Regions from separate parts of the Bradyrhizobium sp. Leo78 genome, predicted to be linked through region 4. Evidence: predicted binding sites of a transcription regulator. Region 4 holds the regulator's gene; each other region holds the start of a gene.

Region 1 (7,727 bases), on a different contig from region 4:
TGTTTGCGCGATTGGAAAAATGGCTGTGCGACATCACCGGCTATGCCGCGGTGTCGCTGCAGCCGAATTCCGGGGCGCAAGGCGAATATGCCGGCCTGCTCGCGATCCGCGGCTATCATGCCGCGCGCGGCGAGGCGCATCGTAAGATTTGCCTGATCCCCTCCTCCGCCCACGGCACCAATCCGGCATCCGCCGCGATGGCCGGCATGGACGTCGTGGTGGTCGCGTGCGATGCGCGCGGCGACGTCGATGTCAACGATCTCCGCGCCAAGGCGCAGAAGCATTCGGCGAATCTTGCGGCTGTGATGATCACCTATCCGTCGACGCATGGCGTGTTCGAGGAGCACATCAGCGAGATCTGCGATATCGTGCATGCCCATGGCGGACAGGTCTATCTCGACGGCGCCAATTTGAACGCGCAGGTCGGACTGTCGCGGCCCGGCGATTACGGTGCCGACGTGAGCCATCTCAACCTGCACAAGACGTTCTGCATCCCGCATGGCGGCGGCGGCCCCGGCATGGGCCCGATCGGCGTGCGGGCGCATCTGGCCCCTTATCTGCCCGGCCATCCCGCAACGGACGGCGGCACGCCGCAACCGGTCGGGCCGGTGTCGGCCGCGCCGTTCGGCTCAGCGTCGATCCTGACCATCTCCTACATCTACATCCTGATGATGGGCGGCGAAGGCCTGACGCGCGCCACCGAGATCGCGATCCTCAATGCCAACTACATCGCCGCGCGCCTGCAGGCGCATTTCCCGGTGCTGTACCGCAACGCCAAGGGCCGCGTCGCGCATGAATGCATCGTCGATCCGCGGCCGCTGAAGACCTCGGCGGGCGTCACCGTCGACGACATTGCAAAACGCCTGATCGATTACGGCTTCCACGCGCCGACCATGAGCTTCCCGGTGCCGGGCACGCTGATGATCGAGCCGACGGAATCGGAATCCAAGGCCGAGATCGATCGTTTTTGTGATGCCATGATCGCGATCCGCCAGGAGATCGCCGAGATCGAGAGCGGCCGCTTCAAGGTCGAAGCCTCACCGCTCCGGAACGCGCCGCACACCGTGCACGATATCGCCGACGACGAATGGAATCGCGCCTATAGCCGCACTGAGGGTTGCTTCCCCGACGGCGTCTCCCGGTCAGACAAATATTGGAGCCCGGTCGGCCGCGTCGACAATGTCTACGGCGACCGCAACCTGGTGTGCTCCTGCCCGCCGGTGGGCGATTACGCGCAAGCTGCGGAATGAGGTGACGCCGTCATTCCGGGGCGCGCAATGGCGCGGCCCCGGAACCTCGAAATTGCAGAATTGTAGGATGGGTAGAGCGCAGCGAAACCCATCGCGCCCGTGCGCTTGGCGGCAATGATGGGTTTCGCTGCGCTCTACCCATCCTACGGCCGTGTCACGGCGCGACGAGCCTCGGATTCCAGCGCCAGAGGCTATCGTTGGTCAAATGTGTGCCGCCCCACCAGCGGTCGATCGGGTTGTGGCGGCTGAAATCTTCCTTGTGGGCGACGACGGCCTTGCCAAACGTGGTGAGCGACAGTCGGCTTCGCAGGAGCGCCGTATGCCGGTCCCGCAAGTTATCCCGTCTGATCGTCCGCAGCTCTTCGTCGAGTCCCTCGACCGCAGGGGTCGGGCCGAGCCCAAGCCCGTCAAGCAGGTAACCCCGCTCCCACTCGTTGAAGACGCGCGTTTGGCGAAGCTTCCTGAGGTGGAAAAGCGGGTTGATGTTCGCATAGCCCCTTGAGATCAGCTCCAGCATCCGCATTTCCGTAGCACCCAGCCCGGTGGAAGCCGAGGGAAGCTCTTCGAGCAGATCAATCAGAGTTCGCCTGAGCATCGGCAGCGCACTCAAATCCTTGCCCAGGAGGTGAAAGCAAGGTTCTGGCGTCGGCGCCCTATACGCCTGCCAGCTCATGCTTCCCGTTTCAAGCATTGCCCCGGTGACGTCGACTTTGCGAACGTGCTGCGCGGCGGGCCCCTCGTGGTCCATCATGATCAAATCGAAGTCGACAATGCGCAACGTCAACTTGGCCGCCGTCTCAGGGTACAAACGAAAGAGATCGAGCAGCCAGATCAATTGCAACTGATCGTTCGGCTGCGGATCAAACCATAGTTCGATGGTCTCATAGGGCCCGCAAAATTCGACGAGGGGGAGGTTCTTGCGAGCTCCGCTGTCGTTTCCAAACTGGCCGACGAAGTCCGACCAGTGAGATCCCGGTCGATGTTGCTCAGGGCACCCGGCGACATAGGTTGCGAGTTCGCCCGGAGACGGCAACGATCCCCATACAAAGCGAGTGGTGAAAGGAACGACAACTTCAGCGAGGTCCATACGCACGAGACCGTAGCCGGACGAACTTGTCAGGATCAGCCGTTTCATTGGTCCCTCGGCCCCTACTGAGAAACGAAACGGGCGCCGAAGACGTCGGCAACTCAACGTCCTCAGCGCCCGCTTCCCGCGAAGAAATCGGATATTTCGAAAAAACTTACTCTTCCGCCGGCTCCTCGCCGTCGGCGTCACGCTCGGGAGTGCCCGCGAGGATCTGTTCGGCAATCAGGCCGGAGTTCTGCCGGATCGCAAGCTCGATCTTGCTGGTGATATCGGGATTGGAGCGGAGGAACGCCTTGGAGTTTTCGCGGCCCTGACCGAGCCGCTGGCTGTCATAGGAGAACCAGGCGCCGGACTTCTCGACGATGCCAGCCTTGACGCCGAGGTCGAGGATTTCGCCCATCTTGGAGACGCCCTCGCCATACATGATGTCGAACTCGACCTGCTTGAACGGCGGCGCCAGCTTGTTCTTCACCACCTTCACGCGCGTGGTGTTTCCAACCACCTCGTCGCGCTCCTTGATCGCGCCGATGCGGCGGATGTCGAGGCGAACGGAAGCGTAGAACTTCAGCGCGTTGCCGCCGGTGGTCGTTTCCGGCGAGCCGTACATCACGCCGATCTTCATGCGGATCTGGTTGATGAAGATCACCATGGTGTTGGACTTGTTGATGGAGGCGGTGAGCTTGCGCAGCGCCTGGCTCATCAGGCGCGCCTGCAGGCCGGGCAGCGCATCGCCCATCTCGCCTTCGAGCTCGGCCTTCGGCACCAGCGCCGCCACCGAATCGACCACCAGCACGTCGACCGCGCCCGAACGCACCAGCGTGTCGCAAATCTCCAGTGCCTGCTCGCCGGTATCGGGCTGCGAGATCAGGAGCTCGTCGATATTGACGCCGAGCTTGCGCGCATAGACCGGGTCGAGCGCGTGTTCCGCGTCGATGAAGGCACAGATGCCGCCCTTCTTCTGCGCTTCCGCCACCGTGTGCAGCGCCAGCGTGGTCTTGCCCGACGACTCCGGCCCGTAGATCTCGACGATACGTCCCTTCGGCAGGCCGCCGACGCCAAGCGCGATGTCGAGCCCAAGCGACCCCGATGATACCGTCTCGATATCCATCGAGCGGTCGCTCTTGCCGAGCTTCATCACCGAGCCCTTGCCGAACTGGCGCTCGATCTGGGACAGCGCAGCAGACAGAGCCTTGGATTTATCCATAGAGGATCCTTCGACAATACGCAGCGTAGTGGCGGACATTGGATGTGCTCCTTATGACGGGGATTCGCTAGCGGGACAAACGGGGCGCGATAAGAAATCGATGGTTTATTGCGTTGGAAATTCTGTACCACCTTTGTTCCATGTTCGCAATATGTTCTTTTTACCCCCAGCCACTTCGAACCAAACCTGCACCGTCCGAGTTGCCCGTCCATCATCGGCAGCGGATCCGCCCCGTAGGCGTCGGTGGCTGAGAGACCAATCGCGCTCCCGCCTGCATAAATCTGAGGGAGCCCGAAGATGATCGACTGGCGTACTCATATTTGCCGCCCGTCCCGCACACAGGACGATGTCATCGCTACACGGTCGCGCGAGATCGTCGCCCAGTCCTTCGAACTTCTCGAACAAAGTGCAAAGCCTGACACGTTCCTGGGACGTCAAACCTTTGAGCCGTTTCCGAGAGAGGGCGACAATCCGTAGTTCTCCGACCGAGAACGAAGTTCCTTTCGAGCTTAACGCAAGTTAGTGGGCATCCGGGTTTCTTCCTTGCGAGGGAGCATCTCTTCCGTTCCGGAATTGTCTTTCAGACAGAGCAGAACGGGAAATGCCATGAGGAACACGCTGCAAGACCCGCGCTACTGGCGAGAGCGAGCGGAGGAAACCCGTAGCAAAGCAGAGTCGTTTGCGTACCGTAGCTCGCGCGAAAGGCTGCTTAAGATCGCCGAAGAATATGAGCGGCTGGCTGTCTACGCCGAGCAATGGCAGTTGCAACAATAAGGCCGCGCCATCCCGTCGAGATGGTTGGGAAGAACTAGCAGTCGTGAACTCGACTGCGATCGATCAGGCGCTCGCGCAAAGCTCGTCCTGTGCCTTGCGAAGGTTCCTCGAACACGCGCTCCAGATCGACGCTTGCGCGCAATGGCTTGCTCGCTGCCATCCGATCGCCGCCGACGGCAAGCAGTGGAGCGACAGCCCGCGCAGACCTGCAGTCCCATCGCCCAGCTACGATTGCTCCGCCCCGATGACAGCGATCGTCCGCGACTGAAACCCAATGTGGGCGAGCACCGGGTGTCCATGTACCGATCGAGCCCACGCGGGCGCCGTAGTTCTCCGGACAAGAACAAAGTTCCATCAAAATGTTCGCGATTTGGTGCATCTGCCCGAGAACGCACGAGTTTTCGAACGGGCCTGCTTGACGGTATCCCTCCACACCTGACGGATCGCCGCGACTGCCGCGTTTCCGAAATAGTTCCGTCACGCACCGCAGGAAGCATTTTGATCGAACGCGTCGGCAATGGCGCGTCCCAGCGGATCTGCTAAATCCTGGGAAAAATATGCAGCCCGCTGGAACGGTGGGATTCGATCGATGTTAACTTGCGTTAAACTCGGGGACGGCGATTGATAGGTTTGGGAATACCGGGACCCGCGATCGGATCGCGCAAGGCTGCGGCAACTGCCCTTCGGCAGACTGCAAGGTGGCGCAACCTTCGTTCGGCCTGGAATACCGCCGGGTGTGCGCGGAGCCTAAGAGATGATCCATAAGGGCGTCGAATATACCGTCACACTGGCCACCCCCGGTGTGTGGAAGTGGCAGTTTCAGATCGGCGATACAATCAAGACCGGCAAGACCGAGGCAAAGCTCCAGTTGCTCGCGATCAGACGGGTTCAGTTACGCATCGATCGCGAACTGAAGAAGGTCAGTCGCGAAGCGAGCAGCACCGCAGACTCATCATTGCGCTGACAGCACTACATTGCGCTAAGAGCACTACCGTAAATAACCGGGATTGATCTTTCCCCCGTCAGGACCTCCACTGAGCTTTTGCTCCCAGTGGGTTGCCGGTCGGCGGCCTTTGATGCGCCGGTGCCATCTTATGCCGCTCTATTTCTTTCGCATCCGAACCGCCGACGGCACCGGCATCTGCAATGACGGTGCGGAGTTCGCCGATCGTGACGCTGCGTGGAAGGAGATGACGCGTGTCTGCGCCGACATAATCGGCGGCGTGTCGCGTCATCTTCAGGAAAATGCGGAGTGGCAGATAGAACTGCTGGACGAGGCCAGGAGCCCGGTCTTCCGGATCCGGCTGGTCGCGAAAACGCTGGACTAGCTGGAGCGCTTTCGAGCACCTGCGCAGGAAACGCGCCAAGACAAAATCCAGATCAACACCGTCTGCGGCTTTGGGTCCGGCTCGTTTGGCTCTTGGCCCTGCCGCAGTTCCTTCGCACTGACGAAGCGGGCGCCGACCAGTTCGCCCCGGCGCCAGATCAGCGCGCACACCCGCATCACCTCACCGCCGGCAGTGAACGAGAGCCCGAACACTTTTGGCACCGCCATCGCGCCGACCTCCAGGCACACGCCACTGTCGGACACGTCGTGCACGCGGCATTCGATCCACGGCGCATCGGGTGCCGGGATCAGGAATCCCGACTTTTGTATTTCCACCCGGACATGCTTGCGCTCACCGAGATCATTGCGCTGTCTCGTCATTGCGTAATCCCCTCGCGAGCGGAGAATTACGGCGGAAAGCTTGAATCCCGCTTGTGCAAAACCGCTCACAATTTAGGGGAAACCAGGCAGGATCAGCCTACCGCCGAGACATCAAATCAAGGCTCTCAATCGGCGCTGGCGAGACGACGCATCGTGAATTCGATCCGGTCGCCGGGCAATTCGCGCCAGCTTTCCACCGCGCTCATATAGGCGGCCTTCGGATACCGGTTGAGGAAGTCGCGCGCCTTCAACCGCGCCTCGTCGCGTGGCAGGGTAAAGGTCTCGCGCAGGAAGCCGTCGCCCCGCTTTCGCCGGGCGGCCATTCGGCTCGCGAGATCACGCGGACGCAAGGCCATGTCGCAATTCCAAACCAGGTGACGACAGGCCAAATATAGGGCGAGCGGAGACCGAATCCGAGTCTCCGCGCGGGCCGGCGCTACTGCTGCGCGCTGCCCGTCTTGGTCTTCGGCTTGGCCGGGGTAGCGGCTTTGGGGGCCTCGCTCCGCACATTACCCCACGGATCGGATGAGGTCTTGGCATCCGGAATCTTCTTCAGCGATTCCCTGTAGGCCTTGTCCCTGACCTGGTCCTGCTCGATCTCGTCCGGCGTCTTCGTCGGCCCGTCGGAAAGCAGATTGATATGGGGGGTCGATATTTGCGCGTAGGCCGGTGTTGCCAGCATCGCCACGACAGCGATGGCGCCCAGAATTCTCATGAAATGCTCCCTTGCTACTCCCCTGGGGATTGGCCTCGCGTATAGCATCGCCCAAGCCGCACCGCAAAGCAGGGCCTCGGGCGCGATCCGGCGCCAAAAGTCTGGCAATTTCAAGCCGGCCGCCCTGCTGTTCCCTTGCCCGAAATGCCCTCTAGAATACCGTCATCATCCAGGGAGAGGAACGAGCACCCCATGCAGCAGGAAGAGGTCACGGAATTCGGCATTGATGATGCGCGGCGGGTGCTGGCCGAGGTCTTCGCCCCCTGGGTGCTCGATCTCAATCTCTCGATCGAGGCCTTTGATGCTGCGCCGCCGCAGGAGGCCGGCGCCGATTGGCAGCCTGGCGCGCTCTTGCGCATGCCGTTCTCCGAACGGCTGTGCCGCAACGGCGGCGTCGTCTGCGGTCAGGCACTGATGGCGTTCGCGGACACCTCGATGGTGATTGCCAACCTCGCCGCCAACCGCAGCTATCGGCCGATGACCACCGTCGACCAGACCACGCATTTCATGCGCGCGGTCAGTGCCGCCGACGTGCTGGCGGACGCCCGCGTCGTCCGCCTCGGCCGCACCATGAGTTTCGGCCGCGTCACGCTGCTCTCCGCCACCGACAACAAGCCGGTGGCGATGGTGTCGAGCGCGTTTGCAATGCTGTGACCGCACAGCATTGCTTAGCGAGCATCGCTCCGGCGACGCCAGCGCCACGCCCCAGCCGCCATGAGCGCAACAACGAGCCCCGCCGAAATCGCACCGCCAAGGAAGCGTCCGCCCGGCCGGTCGATCGTGCGCGACCACAGCGATGGCGCTTCGCCCTGCCGCGGCAAACGGAAAGCCACTACGCTGTCGCCGATCGTGGTGCCCGCTTCCGAATGGCCGCCGGCGCTGATCACGACATATTGCTCGCCCCTCCACAGATAGGTCATGGGATTGGCAACGCCGGGCACCGGCAGCCGGCCCTGCCACAACTCCCGGCCGGTTTTGGCATCGAACGC
Region 2 (7,727 bases), on a different contig from region 4:
AAGCTTGACCTCGACGGTGATGCGGCGGTCATCGAGAGCCGGAATGCGGACATCAAATCGATCGCCGACCTTCAAGCCCTTGACGAGATCCTCGCGAAGATCGAAGTGAATCCAGACGTCGCCCAGATCGATCAAGGTAACCAGCGGCACGCCCGGCGATACGTATTCGCCAGGCTCAATATTGCGCTGATAGATCTGCGAGGCGACGGGGGCATAGACCACGAGTTGATCGATGATCGATTGAACGCTCTGGATATCGGCATTGGCCTTTTCGACGTTGGCCCTGGAGATCGCCCGCTCCTCCTTTGTGTAGCCATTGACAGCCTGGTCGTAGGACGATTTGGCCTGATCGACTGCGCGCTCGCTTTCGTGCAGCGTGTCGGTCACTTGGTCGAGACGGGCTTGCGGCGCATTGCCTTGCTGGGTCAATGTGTAGGTACGGTCAAAGGTCTTCTGGGCAAGCACCTGGGCAGCCTGCGCCCGCTCCATTGCCGCTTTCCGTGCGGCAATGGTTTCCACCCGTGTTCCGACGAGGACGTTGGCAAGTTGAGCCTCGGCGACAGTCTTTGCTGCCTTCATTTGCTCGTGTTTGGCCAGAGTTTCGGGATTGTCGATCCGCACGAGCACAGCGCCAGCCGGAACGTTCTGGCCACGTTCGACGGGAATTTCCTTGACCCGCCCGTCGACACGCGCGGCTATATCCAGCCGCGTTGCATCGACCTCGCCCTGGACGAGCAGTGGTTCCGGTCGCAAGAGATAGAAGACAGAGAGCGCGACGACGGCAGCTGCAACGATGCCGACAATGATGGAAGGAGCGCGCGTCGCGGTGCGGGTGTTTTTCTCTCCGTCCCTTGGTGCGTCGGACGTACTTTGAATTTCCTTGTCAGAGATCGGCATGTCCGCGCCTGATTCCCCTTTGCGTGACCGGGGTAGTCGTTTGCTAGCCTTGGTTGTTAGGTCTGTCCAATCTCGATCCGCTGAATTCCGCGAGCAAAAAGATCAACTATCGGCAGGGTGCATGTCAACCTCTGCCCTTATCAGGTACCGTCCGCTCGTCACTGGGGATGATGGTCTCGTCTCGATATCGGTATGCTGTACGGAGACCTGATGACGGCCGTGCAACAGGAGCCTTTCGCTCAATCGCGTTCCCGTGAGCTGAAGAGAGAACGGTCGCTCAACCAGGCCCAGGCTTGAGCAGCCAATAGCTTCTCAGCCTTTGTGAAACCCGGCTTGACACGCGTTCCAACATGTTCGCATTATGTTCTCAGTGAATTTCGGTCAAATTTCACCGGTGAACGCTCTGGATGGCAACGGCGGCCACCATCCTTCATGCAGACCTTGATGCCTTTTACGCCTCGGTCGAGCAACTGCTCGATCCTTCGCTGCGCGGCAGACCTATCGCTGTCGGTGGCGGGGTTGTGCTTGCTGCCTCATACGAAGCCAAGGCGTTCGGGGTTCGAGGTGGTATGCCGGGACGGCACGCACGCCAGCTATGTCCGCAACTCACTTTTGTCGGCGGCCATTTCAAGGACTACCAACGGCTGGGTGATGCTGCCATCAAGGTGATCGGCGATTTCACGCCACTGGTGGAGCGTATTTCCATCGACGAGGCGTTTGCCGACGTTGCCGGCTGCACCCATCTCTTCGGTACGCCCGCCGAAATTGCAAAGACAATCCGCCAACGCGTGCGGATGGAGATCGGTCTTGGGATCTCGGTCGGTGTGGCGCGCACCAAGCATCTGGCGAAAATTGCCTCGCAAGTGGCGAAGCCAGATGGGCTCGTGGTCGTGGATCCCGACACCGAGCTGGAGTTCCTTCACCGCCTGCCCGTCGAGCTGATGTGGGGAGTGGGTCCCGTCACGAAGGCGCAGCTCGCCGAAATCGGCGTGCTGACCATCGGGCATCTGGCAAAGACACCGGGTTGGTCGCTCGAGCGCTTGCTCGGTCCCGCTGCAGGCGAGAAACTCGCGGCGCTGGCATGGAATCGCGATCCGCGGGAGATCAAGTCTCACTGCCGGGCCGGATCGGCAGGGGCGCAGTCAGCGATTGGCAGGAAGCCGGCCGAAGAGCGGGTTATTCGACCCACGCTGCTTCACCTCGCGGACCGCATCGCTACGCGACTCCGGGCGAAGTCCAGGCCCGGTCGAACCGTGACGGTCCGCGTTCGCTTCGCCGACCTGAGCTCGGTGACGCGCTCGGTAACGCTCGATGCGCCGATCTCCGCGACCATGATTCTTGCTGAGATCGCCGAGGAACTGGTGCGAGCGATTCTTGCAGATCATCCGGACCAGAAGACCATCTCGCTATTGGCGATCTCCGTGTCGCATCTTGAGGAGCACTGGGATCTCGAGCTCGAACTCCCGCTTGAACTTCAAGATGAAGCGCGCCGCCCCGGCACCAGGATAGGCATGGCCCGTTGGGCGGCTGATTGCGCCGTCGACAAGATCCGCGATCGCTTCGGATGGGATGCGATCGGATACGGCCCGGCAGCGCTTGGCATTTCTCGTTCCGTGCCCGACGAGTTTCGCAAACTCGCCGAAAAAGACCTCTAACCCTCGAAAGCCTTGGCCCGACAAGCGACCGGTGGGTACGAGCTCCTATTTACCAGCTAGCCGCCAGCGGCAAAGACCTCGCCGTTCCTGACGTGCTTAGATGCGCGCGCTTGTGCTGTACAGCTCCGCTGGCACGAAAAATGCTGAGGCGCCTCCGCGATGGCGAGCGCAAAGCTCGCCGGGCAGACGGAGGACAACATGAGAGCCCAAGTATTGAGAGCGTACGACGAGAAGCTTTCCAACGACCAGTGGGTCAGCGAAGAAAAAGCGCCTGATCCCAAGTTGACTAAATCGACTGATGTCATCGTCCGCATCGGTGGTGCTGGCGTATGCAGGACCGACCTTCATATCATCGAAGGTGTATGGAAGCCGCATATGGATCCGACCGGCGACAAACTGCTACCCATCATCATGGGACACGAAAATGCAGGTTGGATCGAAGAGGTTGGCAAGGAAGTCGAGGGAGTAAAGAAGGGTGACCCGGTCATCGTTCACCCGAAGATCACCGGTGGCACCTGTCTCGCGTGTCGCCGAGGCTTCGATATGCATGGTCCCGGCACGTTTCCGGGGCTTGATTGCAACGGCGGCTATGCAGAATTCCTTTGCACCTCCGAACGCAATATTGTGCCGCTGCCACGGACTCTTGCACCAAAGGATGTGGCGCCTTATGCGGATGCGGGCCTCACGGCCTATCGCGCGGTCAAGAAGGCCTCTCGTCACCTTTTGCCGGGCGAATCCTGCGTCGTAATCGGTGCAGGTGGGTTGGGCCACATCGGAATCCAGTGTCTCAAGGCGATGTGTGCGGCCGATATCATCGTTGTCGACAAGTCCGAAGCGTCGCTGAAGCTGGCCGAAAAATCGGGCACCGACCATCTGGTGAAAGCTGACGGCAACGAAGTGGCAGCCGTTCTGGCATTGACTGCCGGAAACGGCGCGGAAGCCGTGATCGATTTTGTTGGCGAGAAAGGCACGACGTCCAAGGGGCTGGCGATGACCCGCCCGATGGGCAGCTACTACGTTGTTGGCTACGGTGAAGACATCCGCGTTCCGACCGTGGATATGGTGATCACCGAGAAAAACATTATCGGCAACCTGGTCGGTACATGGGCCGAGCTAACGGAGTTGATGGCGCTTGCGGATCGGGGTTTGGTCGAACTCGCAACCGCCGAATATCGCCTCGCGGACGCCAACAAGGCACTGCACGATCTCAACGCCGGCAAGATCCATGGACGCGCAGTTTTGATTCCTTGACAAAGAGTTCTAATCCATCGCGGGCATCCGTTTGCTCGCGATGGATTTGGCGTCCGCCCGTCATATGCCATGGCGGACTTGGTCCAAGCGAGTGACCGCTATTGCGGCGCAAACATTGCGATGCAAACTGACGCCTCTGCGTTGCAGCGATTCTCATTTTGCAATTCCTGTCGCAATTTGCGTCTCGATCAGTCGTCAAGCCGAGAGCCGTGCGGGCGCGACCGTCACTCATCTCACGCTCACGTCATCAGAAATCATCTGGCGAGGCGCTCGGACGAGCTGGCACGCCCATTGCAAAGCTCCTGAGCACAACAACGCTGACTGGTCCATCGTCTGGGGCGAGCCGCGAAAAGAACGAGGGAAGGGGATGTCGAGCTGAGGGCGTATCTTCTGCGGGACAACGCAATTGCGATCGAGGCCGCTGGTTCCATGATCGCTGCTGATCGTCCGCAGGGCGCTCCACAGTCATCCTGAGACCCTTGCCGATATCAAACGTCCGGTCGTGAGAACGGCCGCGAGGTGGCCCGTAACGCACGGGTAAGCACTGCCCGGCCCGTCGAGGCGCAGGGCAGGCGGAATATCGATGTGGTTTCTGACTCGATCAGGAGGATAGACTAGATGTCTGGAACGCTAACGCTCAACAAGATCACCGCCCAGCGCGGCATTTCCGTCGGTGACGCTGCAAAGAAGATTGCAGATCTCGGCTGGAATCCTTCCTACGTCCAGGAAGCGATGACCTTCCCCACGGACTACAAGATCACGAAGGCGCCGAAGGACCCGATGAAACAGGTCCTTCGCTCCTATTTCCCGATGCAGGAGGAAAAGGACAACCGCGTCTATGGCGCGCTTGATGCGGCCCTGCGCGGCGACATGTTCCGCAACGTCGAGCCGCGATGGGTCGAGTGGATGAAGCTGTTCCTGGCGATCATCCCGTTCCCCGAGATATCGGCGGCGCGCTCGATGGCGATGGTCGGCCGTCTCGCTCCGGGTGAGGATCTCCGCACCGGCTTCACGATGCAGATGGTCGACGAGTTTCGTCACTCGACGATCCAGATGAACCTCAAGAAGTGGTACATGGAGAACTACATCGATCCGGCCGGGTTCGATATCACGGAAGAGGCGTTCGGCAAGTGCTACGCCACCACGATCGGCCGTCAGTTTGGTGAGGGCTTCATCACCGGTGACGCAATCACTTCGGCGAACATCTATCTGACCGTCGTGGCTGAGACTGCCTTCACGAACACGCTGTTCGTGGCGATGCCGTCCGAAGCCGCTCGCAACGGCGACTACGCGCTTCCGACCGTGTTCCTTTCCGTGCAGTCGGACGAAAGCCGGCACATCGGCAACGGCCATTCGATGCTGATGTCCATGCTCAAGGAGCCCGACAACCATCTGCTGATCGAGCGGGACCTGCGCTATGCCTTCTGGCAGAACCACGCGATCGTCGATGCCGCGATCGGAACCTTCATCGAGTATGGAACCACGAACCGCGACAAGACCAAGGAGTCCTATGCGGAGATGTGGCATCGCTGGATATTCGAGGACTATTATCGCACCTATATGCTGCCGCTCGAGAAATACGGCATCAAGATCCATCATGACGACGTCCAGACAGCCTGGAAGCGCCTGACCGAGAAGCACTACGTGCACAGGGTCGCGCAATTCTTCGCGGTTGGCTGGTCGGTGAACTTCTGGCGGATCGAAGCTCAGACCGACAAGGACTTCGAGTGGTTCGAGCATAAATATCCGGGCTGGTACGCCCAGTTCGGCGAATTCTGGAAATGGTACGAGAAGCTGTCGCATCCCGGCCAGACCAACATCCTCTTCAACAGCGATGTCGGCTACGTCTATCCGCATCGTTGCTGGTCGTGCCTGGTGCCTTGCCTGATCCGTGAGGACATCGTTACGGACGAGATTGACGGCAAGCTCTATACCTTCGCGCATGAGCTGGATCGCTGGACTGCCGTGCAGGCATTCGCCGGCGAATACGAGGGACGACCGACGCCCGCGATGGGCCGGTTCAGCGGACGGCGGGAATGGGAAAGCTGCTACGATGGCTGGGACCTCGCCGATGCGATCAAGGACCTCGGCTTCGTCCGCACTGACGGCAAGACGCTGGTGCCGCAGCCACACCTGCGCTTCGACGAGAAGGAGATGTGGACGCTTGACGATGTCCGCGGCCACACCTTGAAGAGCCCGCTGCTGACGCTGCGAGAAATGAGCCCGGCCGACCGGGAGGCGCATCTCGCCGAGTATCGCAAGGGATTCACCATCAATCCCTGCAACTGACCCAAACGGAAGGAGCCGGCTCGGTCGGCTCCTTCTCTCAATCCCTGAAAGTTCTGCAAGCCTTGGTTTGAGGAGGCCCCATGGGCGCGCCCGCTAATGTCGTTCGCCTGCATCCGGTAGGCATAGAATTCGAGGTCGAGGAGAACGAGACCGTCCTTGATGCCGCCTTCCGCCAAGGCATCGCGTTGCCGCATGGTTGCAAGGAGGGACAATGTTCAGCGTGCAAATGCGTCCTTACCGAGGGCGATGTGGAGCTGAAGAAATACTCGACGTTCGCGCTCAACGAGATGGAGCGCGGTCAGGATTACATTTTGTTGTGCCGCACGTTGGCCTACTCGGATCTTGAAGTAGAGCTCCTCAACTATGACGAAGAGGTGCTGTCGAAATCGATACCGGTCAGGGACTTCACGGGCACAGTGACGAGCGTCTCCGCGCTGACCCACGACATCAGGCACCTTGAGATCTCGCTGGAGCAACCTCTGAAGTTCTGGGCGGGTCAATATGTCGACATCACGCTCGCGGGGGCAGAGACGATTACGCGCTCGTTTTCCATGGCAAATTCGCCGCTCGAAGGCCAAAAACTCGCATTCATCATCAAGAAGTACCCGAACGGACGTTTCTCCTCCCGGCTCGACGGGGACCTTGCCCTCGGAACCAGGGTCGGGATCAGGGGACCTTACGGCACCTGCTTCCGGCGAGAAAACCGAAACGGAGCCATGATCCTGGTCGGGGGCGGATCGGGAATGTCGCCGCTCTGGTCAATCCTCCACGATCACATCAGCTCCGGGGAAGCGCGTCCAGTGCGCTTCTTCTACGGAGCCCGGACGCAGAACGACCTTTTCTATCTCGATCGCTTTGCAGAACTCTCGGCAAAGCATCCGGATTTTACGTTCGTGCCTGTCCTCTCTCACGCAGCCGACGACACAGCCTGGCGCGGGGAAAAGGGCTTCGTGCATGAAGCGGTCGGGGCACACCTGCGCAGCTCGGGATACGGGGAAGACGTCGATGTCTATGCCTGCGGACCATCGCCGATGATCGAGGCGCTGACGCCGGTGCTGCAGATGAACGATGTCGAAGCGGACCGCATCTTCTTCGACAAGTTCACGCCGGCCACCAACTGAGACTTTCCGAGTGCCGGTCCGTCAAGTGCAAAGCCACCAATGGGAGGAGGAGACTATGACTGCAGTTCCAAGCGTTTCAGTGGGATCCGGTGCAGCAGGCGCTGCGGTGTTTCCGGATTCGGACAGCCGCAGGTACAGGTATTTCGAGCCGCGCAGCAAGCGGGCGACGCACTACGAGGACGTGACCGTTGATGTGCAGCCGGATCCGGAACGCTACTTGCTGCAGGACTGGATCATCTCCTTCCCCAACGGGAAGGGCGCCTACACCAAGGACAACACTGCGGCGCTGAGCTCGAACTGGCATGCATTCCGTGCGCCCGACCAGGAGTGGGAGCGCACCCACTACCAGCGTCAGTCCAAGATCGAAGGGATGGTTCAATCGGTGATCGCCAACGGCCGCAAGTCCGGCGCGCCGAAGGCTTTCAACAAAGCGTGGGTCAAGATTCTGCAAAACCACCTCGGCGCGTGGAAACATGTCGAGTTCGGCCTCGGCACGTCGCTGATGCAGGCTCAG
Region 3 (7,727 bases), on a different contig from region 4:
CAACTCACGATCGAGGAAGGCACGCCGTTCTTTGGCCTGCATGCCGCCGGCAAATTGCAGACGCCGGACGAGGCGGTCGCGCGCGCGCTTTACGACGTGACGCAAGAGGTCTGTACGCAAGCAGGCCTGCCGGCCTACGAGATCTCCAATCACGCCCGCCCCGGCGCGGAGTGCCGGCACAATCTCGTCTATTGGCGTGGCGACGAATATGCCGGCATCGGCCCGGGCGCACATGGCCGCCTCGACATCAACGGCCGCCGTCACGCCACCGCGACCGAGAAGCGGCCGGAAGCCTGGGTGATGCGTGTCGAAACCAATGGCAGCGGCGTCATCACGGACGAGGTGCTCAACAGCGAGGAGCGCGCCGACGAATTCCTGCTGATGGGGCTTCGTCTCGCCGAAGGCATCGACCCCACGCGCTATGCGTCGCTCTCAGGCCGTGCACTCGACCCGCGCCGCATCGCGGTGCTGCGCGAAGAGGGCGCCATCATCGTCGACACCGACGGACGGCTACGCGTGACCAAGTCAGGTTTCCCGGTGCTGGATGCCGTGGTGGCGGATTTGGCCGCGTAGTCGACGCACAATTCGTAGCCCGGGTGGAGCGAAGCGCAATCCGGGGCCTCTCCATCCGCACGCGACAGAATCCCGGGTTGCGCTGCGCTTCACCGGGCTACGGCCGCTTCATCACGCCCCAAAACTCTTCGGTGAGCCCGCGACCGCCTGGGCGCCGCTGGTCGCAACCTTCATCACCGCAAGGCCGCGTTCGTTGGTGCCGTCAGCGCGGAAGCGGAACAGGCCGTCGATACCGGCGAAGCCGGAAGGATTGGTCAGCGTTTCCTGCTGGAAGCGCTGAGCACCTTGCGTCCGCGCCAGCGCGGCCACCAGCGCAACGCCATCATAGGCGAGCGTTGCGGTGCGCACGGGCTCGGAGCCGTATTTGCTGCGGTAACGTCCCGCGAAGGCGCGGAAGCCGGACGGATCCGGCGCGGCAAACAAACCGCCCTGCAGCGCCTGGTTCGCGAACACCCGCGGATTGTCCCACAGGCCGGTGCCCAGAAGCTGGATGTTGCGCAGATTGGCGCCGGCTGCGGTCAGCGCGTCTGCCGTCGCTACCACCGAATCACCGTCATCGGCGAGCAACAGCGCATCGGCCTGGGCGAGCGACTGCGCCACCGTGCGTGCCGGCGTGGCGCGATCGGCGCCGTATTTTTCGAACGCGACGACGCGGCCCTTGCGGCCGGCCACCTGCTTGAACGCGGCTTCGACCACATTGCCATAGGCATTGTCGGGAACCAGCGCGGCGAAAGAGCGCTTTCCAATGCTCGCGGAATATTCGACGATCCGGTTGATGTCAGACTCCGGCAGGAAGCTCAGGAGATAGACGCCGCGTCCCGCCACGCTCGAATCCGTCGAGAACGCGATTACTGAGATACCGCGCCCGCGCGCCACCTGGGCGACGGCCGGCACCGACTGCGCGAACAGCGGGCCCAAAATGATCTCCGCGCCCTCGCCGATCGCCTGCTGCGCGCCCTGGGAGGCGCCCTGCGGACTGCCGCCATCGTCCTTGATCAGGAGCTGGATGTTCGGGTTCTGGAATTCCGCCAGCGCCAGTTCGGCGGCGTTCTTCATCGACTGCCCGGCAAGGCCGGCATTGCCGGCCGCCGACAGCGGCAAGATCAACCCTACTTTGACCTGCCCGTTGCCGATCGCCTGCGGCTGCTGCTGCGGTCCGGCGGGGGCTGCTTCCGGCTGCGGCGAGCCGGACGGACTGGTAAACTGGCTAAGGGTCTGCTGCACCCCCGAGCAGGCGGCCAGCAGGGGAGCACCCAGCATCAGGCCGAGTGCTGTCCGGCGGGTCGCGGCGGAACCTTGCAGACCCGGGGATTTTGGTTTGCGGCTATGCGGGCCCACCATCTCGTCTCTTCTCTTGACCGGCCGTGTTCGGGCCGGGATTCCAACTGCCGAACCAATGGAGGATGGAATCAGGCATATTGTCGGCGAATAGTTAACCAAAACAAAGGGATTATCCCCATGGTGAATTGCCGGCTGTGGACCGCGAACCCCTCACCAAATGCGCAGCACAGCCGCCCCCACTCCGCAAGACGCAAGCACGTTATGGCGCCGGCGCTCTCCCACTCTTCGTTCGAGCACGATCTTTCGGAAAACCGGTGTCCACTTTTCCGGATGATGCTCTAGATTGGCACTATGCGCGCAAAAGCCAGCTCAAGATACGGCGCTGACGCCGGGACGGACGTCCCCAACAGGACATTTTCCATCGGCGGTCATGTGCTGAACGCGCCAAAGCCGGTTCCCGGCCTCCATCTGGTTGCAACACCAATCGGAAATCTCGCCGACATCACCCTTCGCGCGCTGGAGACACTCGCCGGCGCGGACCTGATCGCCTGCGAGGACACCCGCATCACCCGCCGTTTGACCGAGCGTTACACGATTGCAGCCGAGCTGACCCCCTACCATGAGCACAATGCGGCCCAGGCCCGGCCAAAAATCCTGCAGCGGCTGGCCGAGGGCGCCGCGATCGCGCTGGTCTCCGACGCCGGCACGCCGCTGATCTCCGACCCCGGCTTCAAGCTGGTGCGCGAGGCCTGCGCCGCCGGGCACCACGTGGTCGCGGTACCCGGGGCATCATCGGTACTGACGGCGCTCTCGGTCGCGGCGCTGCCGACCGACCGCTTTTTCTTCGAGGGCTTCTTGCCTGCGAAGGAACAGGCCCGGCGCACGCGGCTCTCTGAGCTCGCCAGGATCGACTCAACGCTGGTGCTGTTCGAATCCGGCAGCCGCGTGCAGGAGACGCTTACCGACCTCGCCGCGATCATGGGCGGGCGCGACGCCGCGATCTGCCGCGAGCTGACAAAACTGCACGAAGAGATCAGGCGCGCCCCGATCGCCGAACTGGCGGCGGCCAGGGACGCGGTGGAGACGCGCGGCGAATTTGTGCTGGTGATCGGTCCGCCGCCGGCGGACGCGCAGGTGATGGGGCAGGATCAGCTCGACGAACTGCTGCGCGCGTCACTCCTGCGCGACAGCGTCAAGGATGCGGTTGCGCATGCAGTCGAGCTTTCCGGCCGACCGCGTCGCGAGGTCTATGCCCGCGCTCTCGAACTCGCAAAGGAACTGCGGGGCGACGATGGCCAAGAGTGACGGCAGCTCGCCGCAGGGGGCGGACATAAAGCTCGCCTCGCCCGAACGGGTCGCTGCGTTCCGCACCGGGCTATCGGCGGAAAGCCGCGCCGCGGCCTATCTGATGGCCAAGGGCTATCGCATTCTCGCCAAGCGCTTCCGCACGCCCTATGGCGAGATCGACCTGGTGGTGCGCAAGCGCAACCTGCTCGCCTTCGTCGAGGTCAAGGCCCGCGCCAGCTTTGATGAGGCCGCCTATGCCGTCACGCCGCGCCAGCAACAGCGCATCATTGCTGCGGCCCAGGCCTGGCTGATGGCGCATCCCGAACATGCGGAATTCGACATGCGTTTCGACGCCATGCTGATTGCGCCCAGGCATCTGCCGCGCCATCTGTTAGCGGCGTTCGACGCCAGCGCATGACTTCCTCGAGAGACCGGACCCAAAGCCCATGAAATTGAACGTCGCCGTCCAGATGGATCCCATTGAGCGCATCAACATCCGCGGCGATTCGACGTTCGCGCTGCTGCTCGAAGCGCAGAAGCGCGGCCACGGCATTTCCTATTACACGCCTGACAAGCTCTCGCTGCGCGGCGACGAACTGGTGGCGCCGGTGCAGGTCCTTTCCGTGCGTGACGAGATCGGCGATCACTTCTCGCTCGGCGAGCCGAAGCGCGAGCCGCTGACCAATTTCGACGTGATCCTGCTGCGGCAGGATCCGCCGTTCGATCTCGCCTACATCACTTCGACGCATTTGCTCGAGCGCCTTCACCCGAAGACCCTGGTCGTCAACAATCCTGCCAGCGTCCGCGATGCGCCGGAAAAGCTGTTCGTGATGAACTTTCCGCAGCTCATGCCGCCGACATTGATCTCGCGCGACCTCGACGAGATCAACGCCTTCCGCGACGAGCATGGCGCTGTCGTCATGAAACCGTTGCACGGCCATGGCGGCGCCGCGGTGTTCCGCGTCATGCCCCAGGACATGAATTTCGGCTCGCTGTTCGACATGTTTTCGGTGACGTTCAAGGAGCCCTGGGTGATCCAGCGCTTCCTTCCCGAGGTCAAGCATGGCGACAAGCGCATCATCCTGGTCAACGGCGAATTCGCCGGTGCCGTCAACCGCGTGCCGGCGGCGGACGATTTGCGCTCCAACATGGTGCGCGGCGGCGCGGCGCAGTCGACCGAACTCTCCGACCGCGAGCGCAAGATCTGCACGACGCTCGGCCCGGCCTTGCGCGAGCGTGGCCTGTTGTTCGTCGGCATCGACGTGATCGACGGCTATCTCACCGAGATCAACGTCACCTCGCCAACCGGCATCCGCGCTATCTCGCGGCTCGGCGGTCCGGACGTGGCCGCCAGGATCTGGGACGTGATCGAATCAAAGCGCACGAAATCGTAAGGCCCGTTCGTCTTCCTTCCTCTCTGAGACCTCTTGTCAGCTTGCGGCAGCGGGCGCAGCATGCCCCTGCTCGCCTTCAAGTCGCGGGGCAGGACCTGTTCGCGGGCGGCAAGGCGGCGACTTGCCAAAGATAACTCGACAAAAATGTGGAGGAAAAGCATGACGATCAATGTCTCGCGAAGGTCCCTGCTCGCGCTCGGCGCCGGCCTTGGTGCAAGCACGCTGCTCGGCGGCAGCGCGCTGGCACGCGCGCCGAAGCTCGGCACGCAAACGCCTTATTGGCACCGCTTCATTCTCGGCGATGCCGAAGTCACCGTCGTCTCCGACGGCCCGCTGCCGCTCGGCGATCCCTCCGGCACCTTCACCGGCGTGCCGAAGGAAGAAGTGAAGAAGATGCTGTCGGACAATTTCCTGTCGCCCGACAATGTCGTGCTGGAGCAGAATTCGCCGATCGTGAACACCGGCGACAAGCTGATCCTGTTCGACACCGGCATGGGCACGTCGAAAGCGTTCGGTCCGACCACCGGCCGCCAGCAGAAGAGCATGGCGGAGGCTGGCATCAAGCCTGAGGACATCGACGCCGTCGTCTGCTCGCATGCGCATATCGACCACATCGGCGGCATCGTCGATGCCAACGACAAGCCGCTATTCCCGAACGCGCAGGTCTATATCGCCCAGAGCGACTTCGACTACTGGACCGACGAAGGCAAGATGGGCAGCCCGCTGAAGGATTTTGTCATTCACGCGCGCAAGAATCTCATGCCGGTCCGCGACCGCCTGGTGTTCTTCAAGGACGGCCAGGAATTCCTGCCCGGCGTGCAGGCGATCGCAGCGCCCGGCCACACCGTCGGCCATCACATCTTCATGGTGAGCTCGGCCGGCAAATCCTTCGCCTTCCTCGGCGATCTCTCGCATCACGCGGTGCTGCTGCTCGAGCGGCCGCGGATGGAGTTCTCCTACGATACCGACCCGAAGCAGGCGGCGGCCTCGCGGGTGAGACTGCTGGAGATGCTGGCGGCCAACAAGATCCCGGTGATGTCCTATCACTTCGCCTGGCCCGGTTACGGCCATGTCGCCAAGGTCGGCGACGGCTTCCATTATTATCCCGAACCGATGCAGATGACGCTGTAAGCCTGCCCGGGCTCTGGGACGGCCGCGCGGTAGGTCCCGGAGCCCGCGTTCCCGTAATGTTCTTGCGCTTGGCGCTGCCTTCGGCTACCCTCGATTGTGGCAAGGGGGCAGCATGGTTCAACGCGTTTCCACCGTCGCTTTCGAGGGGATCGAGGCTCGCGCGGTCGACGTGCAGGTGCAGGTCGCGCCGGGATTGCCGGCTTTTGCGATCGTGGGCCTGCCGGACAAGGCGGTTTCCGAAGCGCGGGAGCGGGTTCGCTCGGCACTGATCGCCTCAGGCCTCGCTTTGCCGGCGCGGCGGATCATCGTCAATCTGGCGCCCGCCGACCTGCCCAAGGAAGGCAGCCATTACGACCTGCCGATCGCGCTCGGGCTGATGGCGGCGATCGGGGCCATCCCGCCGGATGCGCTCAACGGCTTTACCGTGCTGGGCGAGCTCGGGCTGGACGGCTCGATCGCGGCGGTCGCAGGCGTATTGCCGGCGGCGATCGGCGCCAATTCGCGCGACGAGGGGCTGATCTGCCCGGCGGCCTGCGGCTCGGAGGCGGCGTGGGCGAGCCCGGACATCCAGATCATCGCCGCACACTCGCTGATCCAGATCGCCAATCACTTCAAGGGCACGCAGGTACTGTCGCGCCCACAGCCGAAGGTGCATGAGCAGAAGGAGACGCTGCTCGACCTCCGCGACATCAAGGGCCAGGAAAGCGCCAAGCGGGCGCTCGAGATCGCGGCGGCGGGCGGGCATCACCTCCTGATGATGGGCTCGCCCGGCGCCGGCAAATCGATGCTGGCAGCGCGGCTGCCCTCGATCCTGCCGCCGCTGTCGCCGTCCGAACTGCTGGAAGTCTCGATGATCGCCTCGGTGGCCGGCGAGATCCGCGACGGCGCCTTGACCGCGCGGCGGCCGTTCCGCAGCCCGCATCATTCCGCCAGCATGGCGGCGCTCACCGGCGGCGGCATGCGCGCCAAGCCCGGCGAGATTTCGCTCGCGCATCAGGGCGTGCTCTTCCTCGACGAACTGCCGGAATTCGATCCGCGCGTACTGGATTCGCTGCGGCAGCCGCTGGAGACCGGCGAGGTTTCGGTTTCGCGCGCCAACCATCGCGTCACCTATCCGGCGCGCTTCATGCTGGTGGCGGCAATGAATCCGTGCCGCTGCGGTCATGCCTATGAGCCCGGCTATGCCTGCAAGCGCGGGCCCATCGACCGCTGCACCGCCGATTACCAGATGCGCATCTCTGGTCCGCTGATGGATCGCATCGATCTACGGATCGAGGTGCCGGCAGTGACCGCCGCCGACCTGATCCTGCCGCCGCCTTCTGAAGGATCGGCGGAAGTGGCGGCGCGGGTTGCTGCCGCGCGCGACATCCAGCTTGCGCGCTATGCCGCCGCCGGCATGCCCAACGTCCGCACCAACGCCGAGGCACCGTCATCGCTGCTTGAGACCATCGCCCAGCCGGACGCGCAGGGGCAAAAACTGTTGCGTGATGCAGCCGAGACCATGCGCCTCACCGCGCGCGGCTATCACCGCGTGCTGCGCGTCGCGCGCACTCTCGCCGATCTCGATGGCACGGAGAAGATCGGCCGATTGCACCTCGCGGAAGCGCTGTCCTACCGCGCGCTGGCCGACGATATCAGGCGCGCGGCGTAGAGCGCGTCCAGCAGTTTCGCGTCAACGCGACGGTAACCAGTTCTCTTTACACTCCGCCAACCATAAGTCCGCGCAATTCTAGCCGGCTGCGGTTGAGTGAGTGGTGTCATGTTGCGTTTGAAGATTCTGGCCTCGGTCGTGCCGCTGGCCGCGTTCGCGCTTGTTGCCCGCGGTGAATTGCTGCCGGGCTCGCACCCCTGCATCGAGGCCGGCGGTGCCACCATCCAGATCGCATCGCTCCCCTGGCTCGCCCAGCTCCATGTCAGCTTCACGGACGATCCGGCTGCCGCCACCGTGCGGGTCCAGATCTCCGATAGCGCGGAAGCCGCCGATTTCACCGTCATCGATGATGTCGATGATAGCGAGCCCGGCGCCTGCGAGAGCAGCGGCGTCCCACAACTGGTCGCGAT
Region 4 (7,727 bases):
GACCATATGCATGGGAGAGGGGAGGTGAGCGTCATGCGCATTCAACACTGGCAGGACGTTGCCAGCTTGTTGGTGGGTGTGTGGCTGGTCGGGTCGCCGTTTGCCCTGGGCTTCGGCGGAGCGGCCGTCTGGATCACCATCGCGCTTGGGTTGGCTGTCATCCTGTTTGCCGTCGAGGCATTTGTCATTCCGTCCTATCTGGAGGAATGGGGAGAGATGCTGCTCGGACTGGCTCTGCTCTTGGCACCGTGGACGGTCGGCTACGAGCAGGTCTCGGCGACGGTAAGCAGCGTGCTGTCGGGCATGCTGGTGATCCTCTTGGCCGGCTGGGAGCTGCTGACGGATCGTGATTTCACCGCCTGGTGGCACGATCGCTGGCATCACCGCGCCGGCTGAGAAGGCGGGTTTGGCCGAGCCATCGGTCCGACCGCTACGCGGTAGCGGCCGGCGCGAGGGGATTGTTGCGGCAGAGGTGTCGACCCGCTCCTGCCGGATGTTGGATTCCCCCGCCACAGGGCTTGGTAGCCCCCGGGGCAAGGGCTATTGGGCGTCACGATGCGGTTCTCGGTTCGACCTGCTCCCAGATGCTGGTCTTGTTCGTTTCCGGCATCAGGAAAACGGCGAGCACGAAGCAGATCGCAGGAACTAGGATCGGATAGATCAGCGCGTAGCCGACGCTGCCAGTGGCGGCGAAAGCCGCCGAGGTGATGAACGGCACCAAGCCGCCGCCCCAGCCATTGCCGATGTGATACGGCACCGACACCGACGTGTACCGGATTCTGCTGGGGAAGAACTCCGCAAGGAACGCGCCGACCGGCCCGTACACCATCCCGACGTAACAGACGAGGATGAAGATGATGAAGATTGCGATCGGATAGTTGATGTTTCCGGGGTGCGTGACCGTTCCGAGCCACAGATACAGCGGATAATAGGTGATCGCGGCAAGCAGCATGCCTCCCAGGATCACCGGTTTGCGGCCGATCAGGTCCGACAGCCAGCCAAAGAAGATCAGGCTCGGCGTCGCAAGTAGCAGCGCAGCCCCGACGATGTACGACGAGGTCAGCGCGTCCACCTTGGAGACCTGCTGCAGGAAGTACAGCGCCCAGAACTGACCGCTGTACCACACCACGCCCTGTCCGATCAGGACGATGATGGCGATTCCGATGTATTTGATGTTCGAGCTAAGGAACGCCTCCTTCCAGGGATTCCTGGTCATCTGCCCGCGGGCCTTGATCTCCTGGAAGATCGGCGTCTCCTGGAGCTGGAGGCGGATGTAGATGGCGATGGCCACCAGCAGGAATGACAGCAGGAACGGAACGCGCCATCCCCATTCGTTGAAGGCCTGATCGCCAAAATAGATCCGGGTCAGAATGATCACGGCCAGCGACACCACGATCCCGAGCGTCGGCGAGGTCTGGAGCCAGCCTGTGTAGTAGCCGCGTCTGTCGTCGGGCACATGCTCGGCCACATAGGTGATGGCGCCGCCATACTCGCCACCCAGGCACAGGCCCTGGATCATGCGCAGCCCGAACAGCACGAACGCGGCGGTGAGACCGATCGACTGGTAAGTCGGGATCAGGCCGATCGCGCCCGTTCCCAGTCCCATTCCGGTGAGCGTGATGAGGAACGTGTACTTGCGGCCGACCCGGTCGCCCATCCATCCGAAGAGGAATGCTCCGAGCGGACGGATCAGGAATCCTGCAGTGAACAGGGCGATCGTGCTCAGCAGGGCTGCGACGGGGTGGGATTGTTCGAAGAACTTGACCGACAGAACGGCGGCCAGGCTGCCAAAGATATAGAAGTCATACCATTCGATGATGTTTCCGACCGACGCGGCAACGATCACCCGGCGAAAATCGCTCGGTACTTGAATTGCCATGTGCTGCTCCTTCGGTTCAAAGGCTTCTCCTCGCGTTTTTCAGCGCTCTGTTCGCTCGCGGAGTGCGCGTGATGCGTGACGCTACAGGCCTGATTTGCGAGTTGCGTCCGCAACGCCGGTCTCAGGGAAGCCTTGAACCACCTGAGAAGGGCTCCAGCGGTCTTCGAACCGCGAGCCACCACTGCCTCTTTCCCATCTGTCCGGGTGGAGGCGTGAGAGTAGTCTAATCCTCAATGGGACTGTGGCCTTATGAGACTTTCGGCTCAATCGGGCTTGGAGCGCTAAGATCGGAAACGCGCCGGCAGGGCGTTCTTTCCTCCGTATTCCGCATCTGTTCCGCTATCCCGCGGATACCCGGTTCCGGTAGCTTTGTTGAAGCAGGAATACTCCAGGGCGCAGGATGTCGGACGAGGGCAGGACGCCGGGCGGCAGGCGCGGCTATGCCGGCACCTGGCCGCCCCGCGAGGCGGTGGCGCCGGCGGGTGGTTATGCCCCGATCGGCGTCGGCGCCTGGCCGCCAATCGTCGAGACGTTGCGCCAGTGGGTCCGGGCGGAAGCGGGCGCCGGACGGCTTCTGCCCTGGGTGCCGGTCGCGTTCGGCTGCGGCATCGCGCTTTACTTCGCCGCCGACCATGAGCCAGTGCTGTCGGTCGCGGCCATCGTCGCCATCGCGCTATGCGCTGTCGCGTTCCTGCTCAGGCGGCGGCAGGCGTTCGCTGCCGCCGTCATCATTGCCGCCGTTGCGGCGGGTTTTGCGGTTGCCACCTGGCGCACCGCGCGGGTCGCACATGGCGTGCTGGCGCGGCCGATGTTTTCGGTGTCGCTCACCGGATTTGTCGAGACACGTGACATCCGCGAGCGTACCGACCGTTTCGTGCTGCGCGTCGCGAGCATCGAAAGCCAGCGCGGCGCGCCGAAGCTCGAGCGTGTCAGGCTGTCGGTGAAGAAGGGCACTGCCCCTGACGTCGGCAGCTTCGTCGAATTGAAGGCACGGCTGCAGCCGCCGCTCGCTCCCTTACGGCCCGGCAGCTACGATTTCAGCCGCGATCTCTATTTCCAGGGCATCGGCGCCTCCGGTTTCGTACTCGGCGCGATCAAGACGACGGCGTCGCCGGAAGGCCGCGGATTTGCGCTGCGCTATGCGGCGTTCATGCAAGGCATGCGCGATGCGATCGATGCGCGGATCCGCAACGTGCTCGAAGGCGACAATCGCGCGATCGCGACCGCACTCCTGACCGGCCGGCGCGATGCGATCTCCGAGCCGGTGAATGATGCGATGTTCATCTCGGGGCTCGGCCACGTGCTCTCGATCTCGGGCTATCACATGGCGGTGGTCGCGGGCGTGGTCTTCTTCGCAGTCCGCGCCTTGCTCGCACTGTTCCCGGTGCTCACTGTAGGCTTTCCGATCAAGAAATGGTCCGCCGCCGCGGCGCTGGTCGCTGCCGCCTTCTATCTGCTGCTGTCGGGAGCGGAGGTCGCGACCCAGAGATCGTTCTTCATGACGGCAGTGGTGCTGATCGCCGTCATGGTCGACCGCCGCGCGGTGACGTTCCGGACGCTCGCCGTCGCGGCCATGATCGTGCTCGCGATCGCACCGGAAGCGCTGGTTCATCCGAGCTTTCAAATGTCGTTTGCGGCCACCCTCGGGCTGGTGGCGCTGGTGCAGATTGGCATGCCGCATCTGTTTGCCGCGCCCGATCATTCCGCGACCGCGCGGATCGCGCTGTGGGGCGGGCGCGAGATTGCGATGCTGCTGCTGGCCTCGCTGGTAGCGGGGCTGGCGACCACGCCCTATGCCGCCTTTCACTTCCATCGGGTGGCGCCCTTCGGCGTGCTTGCCAATCTGGCGGCGATGCCGGTGGTGTCGGCGCTGGTGATGCCGGCCGGGCTCCTCGGCTTGCTGGCGATGCCGTTCGGTTTCGACGGCGTGTTCTGGGCGATCATGGGCAGCGGCATCGACTGGATGATCGTGGTTGCGCAATGGGTCGCCGCGCTGCCGGGCGCAGTCGGCCACGTCAGTGCGTTCGGGATCGGCCCGCTGATCGCCGCGAGCCTGGGCGTCATCCTGCTCGGGCTGTTGCGCACGCCGCTGCGCTTCGCCGGCGCGGCGGTGCTTCTCATTGCGGTGGTCTGGGCGGTGAGGGCGCCGCAACCCGACATCCTGATTTCCGGCGACGGCCGCAATGTCGCCGTCCGCGGCGGTGACGGGCGGTTGCACCTGATGCGGACCGCGAAGGACGCGTTTCTCGCCAAGGAGTGGCTTGCCGCGGATGCCGATGCCCGCACTGCAAGCGACCCGTCGCTCACGGAGGGCGTGTCCTGCGATGAGAGCGGCTGCGTGACCTCTGTGGCCGGTGGCGCGTTCGTTGCGCTCACGCGGCGATCCGAGGCGCTCGCGGACGATTGCGAACGGGCGGTGCTGATCGTGACCGCACGGCCGGTGCCACAAGGCTGTGCGGCGGCGGTCATCGATGCCGAGCGGCTGCGGCGGCAGGGCGGGCTGGCGCTGCGGCGGAACCGGAACGACTTCGTCATCGATGCGGTCAAGCCCGCCGGCCTCGACCGGCCGTGGTCGCCTGCGGTGTCAGGCGAAGGCGAACCCGAGACCACGATCCGGATCCAAGGGGCACCCGCGCCGCGCGCCATCGATGCGACCCCGTCCGAGTCCGACCTGCAGCCGGAAGACTGAGCGCCCCCGTCAATCTCCACCGGCGCTGGCCGGCAGCTCGAAGGCGCCGAGCCGAAATTCGTCCGGACCGCCCGAATGCGACGGCACTTGCACGAGCGTGAAGCTCGCATCCGGAAATCGCTCCCAGATCGCGAGATCTTCCGCTGCGACGGTGAGCCAGCCGAACCTGAACATGTATCGGCCGGGCTGGGCCACCCGTCCGGCTTTTTGCCATGTGATCTTGGTGACCACCGATCATGCCCCTTGCGAGTAGTTCAACAAAAAACCGCATGCGCCCCCGGATGGCCTCCGGGGCCGCTCGAAATACTTTGTTTTTCACCCGCGGCAACGTCCCGCCGGCCGAGACCGGCGGCGCACGCTGCCCGAAGCTCTCAGCCGATGAACAGCGGGTTCGGCGCGGGGCGCTGGTCGACCGCCTTCGGTGCCGGCTCTGCAACATGATGCGTCACTGGCAATTGCAGCACGGTCGCCCGCTGCCCTTCGCAGAGCTGGGTCACCAGCACATGGCTGCCATCGGGGAATTCGATCGCGTCGTGATGACGATCCCGAATATGCGCATCGATCTGGTTGAACTTGCCGACACGGAAGCCGGTCGTCTTGGTCCAGATCCAGCGATTGTCGTAGCGGACGTTATCGGCGAACGCGAGTTCGGTTCCGGGAAGCATGCAGACTGCGACCGTCGGATCGCTTTCCGAAGCGAAGCCGCGGGTCGAAGTGCCGCGGAAGGTGGTGGTGATAAGCGTCTCTCCAACTTGGGCGGGACGCGTCGCCACGGCATGCAGGCTATAGTCACACATCGGATTGCTCCTCATTCGAGATAGCCGACCCGTGCCTGGGAAGAGGCGCAGGCCTCTATCAGAGTGGACGATAACTTATAAGCCTCTGCTCCGTTCTTGGCATTTGTACGGCCCGCGCCCTCTAGCCGTTCACAAACACGATAGGAGGCGCTGCCGCACATCTCCTTGCATCGAGAGTGCCCCGGCGAACTTACCGGGGCTCTTATTCTAATCACTCTAAATCGTTCTTGTCAGTGTCCTTGAGGGCAGATCACCCACCAAAGTACCAGACGAGCTGCTGCGTCCTCGTCGGCTCAGTACTTGCGATAAAGCCCGATCAGCTTGCCCTGGATCCGCACCCGGTTCGGCGGCAGGATGCGGACTTCGTAGGCCGCATTGGCAGGCTCAAGCGCGATTGACGCGCCGCGGCGACGGAAGCGCTTCAGCGTCGCTTCCTCCTCATCGATCAGCGCCACCACGATGTCGCCGGTGTTGGCGGTGTCGTTACGCTGGATCAGCGCCATGTCGCCGTCGAGGATGCCGGCCTCGACCATGGAATCGCCGCGCACCTCGAGCGCATAATGCTCGCCGGAGCCGAGCATGTCGGGCGGCACGCTGATGGTGTGGCTGCGGGTCTGCAGCGCCTCGATCGGCGTACCCGCCGCGATCCGGCCCATCACGGGAACGGCGACGGGACGGTTGCCATCGTCTTCGGCCACGGCCGCGCTGGTCGTGCGCTTGCCGAGCGTGCCCTCGATGACGCTCGGCGTGAAGCCGCGGCGGCCGTTGCCGGCAGCGGAGAGCTCAGGCAGTTTGATCACCTCGATCGCGCGGGCGCGGTTCGGCAGGCGGCGGATGAAGCCCCGTTCCTCCAGCGCCGTGATCAGGCGGTGGATGCCGGACTTCGAGCGCAGGTCGAGCGCGTCCTTCATCTCGTCGAAGGAAGGAGGCACGCCGGCCTCTTTCAGCCGTTCGTTGATGAAACGCAGAAGTTCATACTGTTTGCGCGTAAGCATCGCGAGCATTCCCCCGGTTGGTAGCGTCGTTCGATCCGAGACTTGAGAAGAGCTGATCTCGGGAGTCACGCACTCCCATTCGTAGACAGCGAGTTTCGAAACAAATCATGAACGGACACTATATGTTCGATATGTGTTCCGCAACCACTTAATTTCTGGTGAACGCGATCAGAGATGCTCCGGTAGATGCTGGTCGCCGCGTCATTCAGGCAATCGGAGGATGTCGCAAGGCGCGCCTTTTGCTGCGGCTGGCGCGAATGGCGGACGGATCACAAGTGCCTGCGCCGCAGTGAGATTCCCAAGCAGCGAACTGTCTTGCTTGGTGACCGGCGTTGCGATCAGCGTGCCGTCGTCGCGCTCTTCGAGTAGCGCACGAAGATAATCTTCGCGCTGATCGTTGGCGGCGAGATCGCGGCCGAGCAGGGCGCTTTCCGTCACGTGATGAATCGCCGAGCGGCCGAGCAGGGCCCGAATCAACGGCACCAGGAACAGATAGGCGCAGACATAGGACGACACCGGATTGCCGGGCAGGCCGATCACTCGCATCGCGCCGAGCCGGCCATGCATCATCGGCTTGCCCGGCCGCATCGCGATCTTCCAGAACGCCATGGTCACGCCCTCGGCCTCAAGCGACGGCTTCACGAGGTCATGGTCGCCGACCGAGGCGCCGCCGGTGGTGATGAGGATGTCGGCGCCCGCGGCATGCGCGCGGCGGATGCCGTCAGTGGTGGCGGCAACCGTGTCGGCGGCGACCCCCAGATCGATCGCTTCAGCGCCTTCCGCACGCGCCATCGCCCGCAGCGCATAGCCGTTGGAATAGACGATCTGGCCTGGACCCGGAGAGGTGCCCGGCATCACGAGTTCGTCGCCGGTCGCGAGCACGGCGACCTTGGGTCGGCGCCGCACGGGGAGTTCCGGATAGTTCATCGACGCCGCCAGCGACAGCGCGCGGTCGGTCAGCCGGCTTCCGCGCCTGAGCAGCACGTCACCCTCGCGGAAATCGACGCCGGCGGGCCGGATATGCCGCCCGGCGACAGCGGCCTCGGTGATGGTGATGTGATCGCCATCGACCTGGGCGTCCTCCTGGATCACGACCGCATCGGCGCCGGCGGGAATGACGCCTCCGGTGAAGATCCGTGCCGCTTCCCGCGGACCAAGTTCCCGACCGAACGGCCGGCCCGCGGCGACTTCGCCGATCACCTTCAGCCGCGCGCTCAAGTCGGCGGCGTCGGCGGATCGCACCGCATAGCCATCCATCGCCGACATCGCGAGTGGCGGCTGAGTACGTTTTGCCGCGACGTCACGGGCAAGCGTGCGGTGATAGGCGGCATCGAGCGCGACCATCTCTTCCGGCAATGGTTCCGCGC

Evidence for each region. Region 4 encodes LexA, which represses DNA repair genes until DNA is damaged. Its sites were predicted from a motif close to TGTTCNNNNTGTGTTCNG; they were not measured.
Region 1: recA (recombinase RecA) is a predicted target of LexA. The motif match lies at 3,683-3,700, and genes of this name have one in related genera.
Region 2: dinB (DNA polymerase IV) is a predicted target of LexA. The motif match lies at 1,249-1,266, and genes of this name have one in related genera.
Region 3: AC5ZG1_RS03900 (YifB family Mg chelatase-like AAA ATPase) is a predicted target of LexA. The motif match lies at 5,713-5,730, and genes of this name have one in related genera.

Annotation. Positions count from the first base shown of each region.
Region 1 covers NZ_JCAMOT010000005.1:300,776-308,502, reverse strand. Annotated here, with positions in the region: gene gcvP (aminomethyl-transferring glycine dehydrogenase) at 1-1,250, shown strand, start outside; gene AC5ZG1_RS09475 (hypothetical protein) at 1,405-2,385, opposite strand; gene recA (recombinase RecA) at 2,492-3,580, opposite strand; gene AC5ZG1_RS09465 (hypothetical protein) at 3,839-4,018, shown strand; gene AC5ZG1_RS09460 (hypothetical protein) at 4,148-4,315, shown strand; gene AC5ZG1_RS09455 (hypothetical protein) at 5,070-5,279, shown strand; gene AC5ZG1_RS09450 (DUF6894 family protein) at 5,410-5,643, shown strand; gene AC5ZG1_RS09445 (PilZ domain-containing protein) at 5,640-6,023, opposite strand; gene AC5ZG1_RS09440 (hypothetical protein) at 6,149-6,379, opposite strand; gene AC5ZG1_RS09435 (hypothetical protein) at 6,460-6,738, opposite strand; gene AC5ZG1_RS09430 (PaaI family thioesterase) at 6,931-7,392, shown strand; gene AC5ZG1_RS09425 (pyrroloquinoline quinone-dependent dehydrogenase) at 7,407-7,727, opposite strand, start outside.
Region 2 covers NZ_JCAMOT010000001.1:307-8,033, forward strand. Annotated here, with positions in the region: gene AC5ZG1_RS00005 (HlyD family secretion protein) at 1-897, opposite strand, end outside; gene dinB (DNA polymerase IV) at 1,305-2,552, shown strand; gene AC5ZG1_RS00015 (NAD(P)-dependent alcohol dehydrogenase) at 2,751-3,803, shown strand; gene AC5ZG1_RS00020 (aromatic/alkene/methane monooxygenase hydroxylase/oxygenase subunit alpha) at 4,422-6,092, shown strand; gene AC5ZG1_RS00025 (2Fe-2S iron-sulfur cluster-binding protein) at 6,173-7,213, shown strand; gene AC5ZG1_RS00030 (aromatic/alkene monooxygenase hydroxylase subunit beta) at 7,269-7,727, shown strand, end outside.
Region 3 covers NZ_JCAMOT010000002.1:306,124-313,850, reverse strand. Annotated here, with positions in the region: gene hemW (radical SAM family heme chaperone HemW) at 1-573, shown strand, start outside; gene AC5ZG1_RS03925 (penicillin-binding protein activator) at 685-1,914, opposite strand; gene rsmI (16S rRNA (cytidine(1402)-2'-O)-methyltransferase) at 2,206-3,159, shown strand; gene AC5ZG1_RS03915 (YraN family protein) at 3,146-3,559, shown strand; gene gshB (glutathione synthase) at 3,588-4,535, shown strand; gene AC5ZG1_RS03905 (MBL fold metallo-hydrolase) at 4,695-5,666, shown strand; gene AC5ZG1_RS03900 (YifB family Mg chelatase-like AAA ATPase) at 5,779-7,317, shown strand; gene AC5ZG1_RS03895 (hypothetical protein) at 7,426-7,727, shown strand, end outside.
Region 4 covers NZ_JCAMOT010000014.1:1,103-8,829, reverse strand. Annotated here, with positions in the region: gene AC5ZG1_RS19030 (SPW repeat domain-containing protein) at 34-396, shown strand; gene AC5ZG1_RS19025 (MFS transporter) at 551-1,879, opposite strand; gene AC5ZG1_RS19020 (ComEC/Rec2 family competence protein) at 2,280-4,568, shown strand; gene AC5ZG1_RS19015 (hypothetical protein) at 4,578-4,799, opposite strand; gene AC5ZG1_RS19010 (hypothetical protein) at 4,940-5,365, opposite strand; gene lexA (transcriptional repressor LexA) at 5,659-6,360, opposite strand; gene AC5ZG1_RS19000 (molybdopterin molybdotransferase MoeA) at 6,562-7,727, opposite strand, start outside.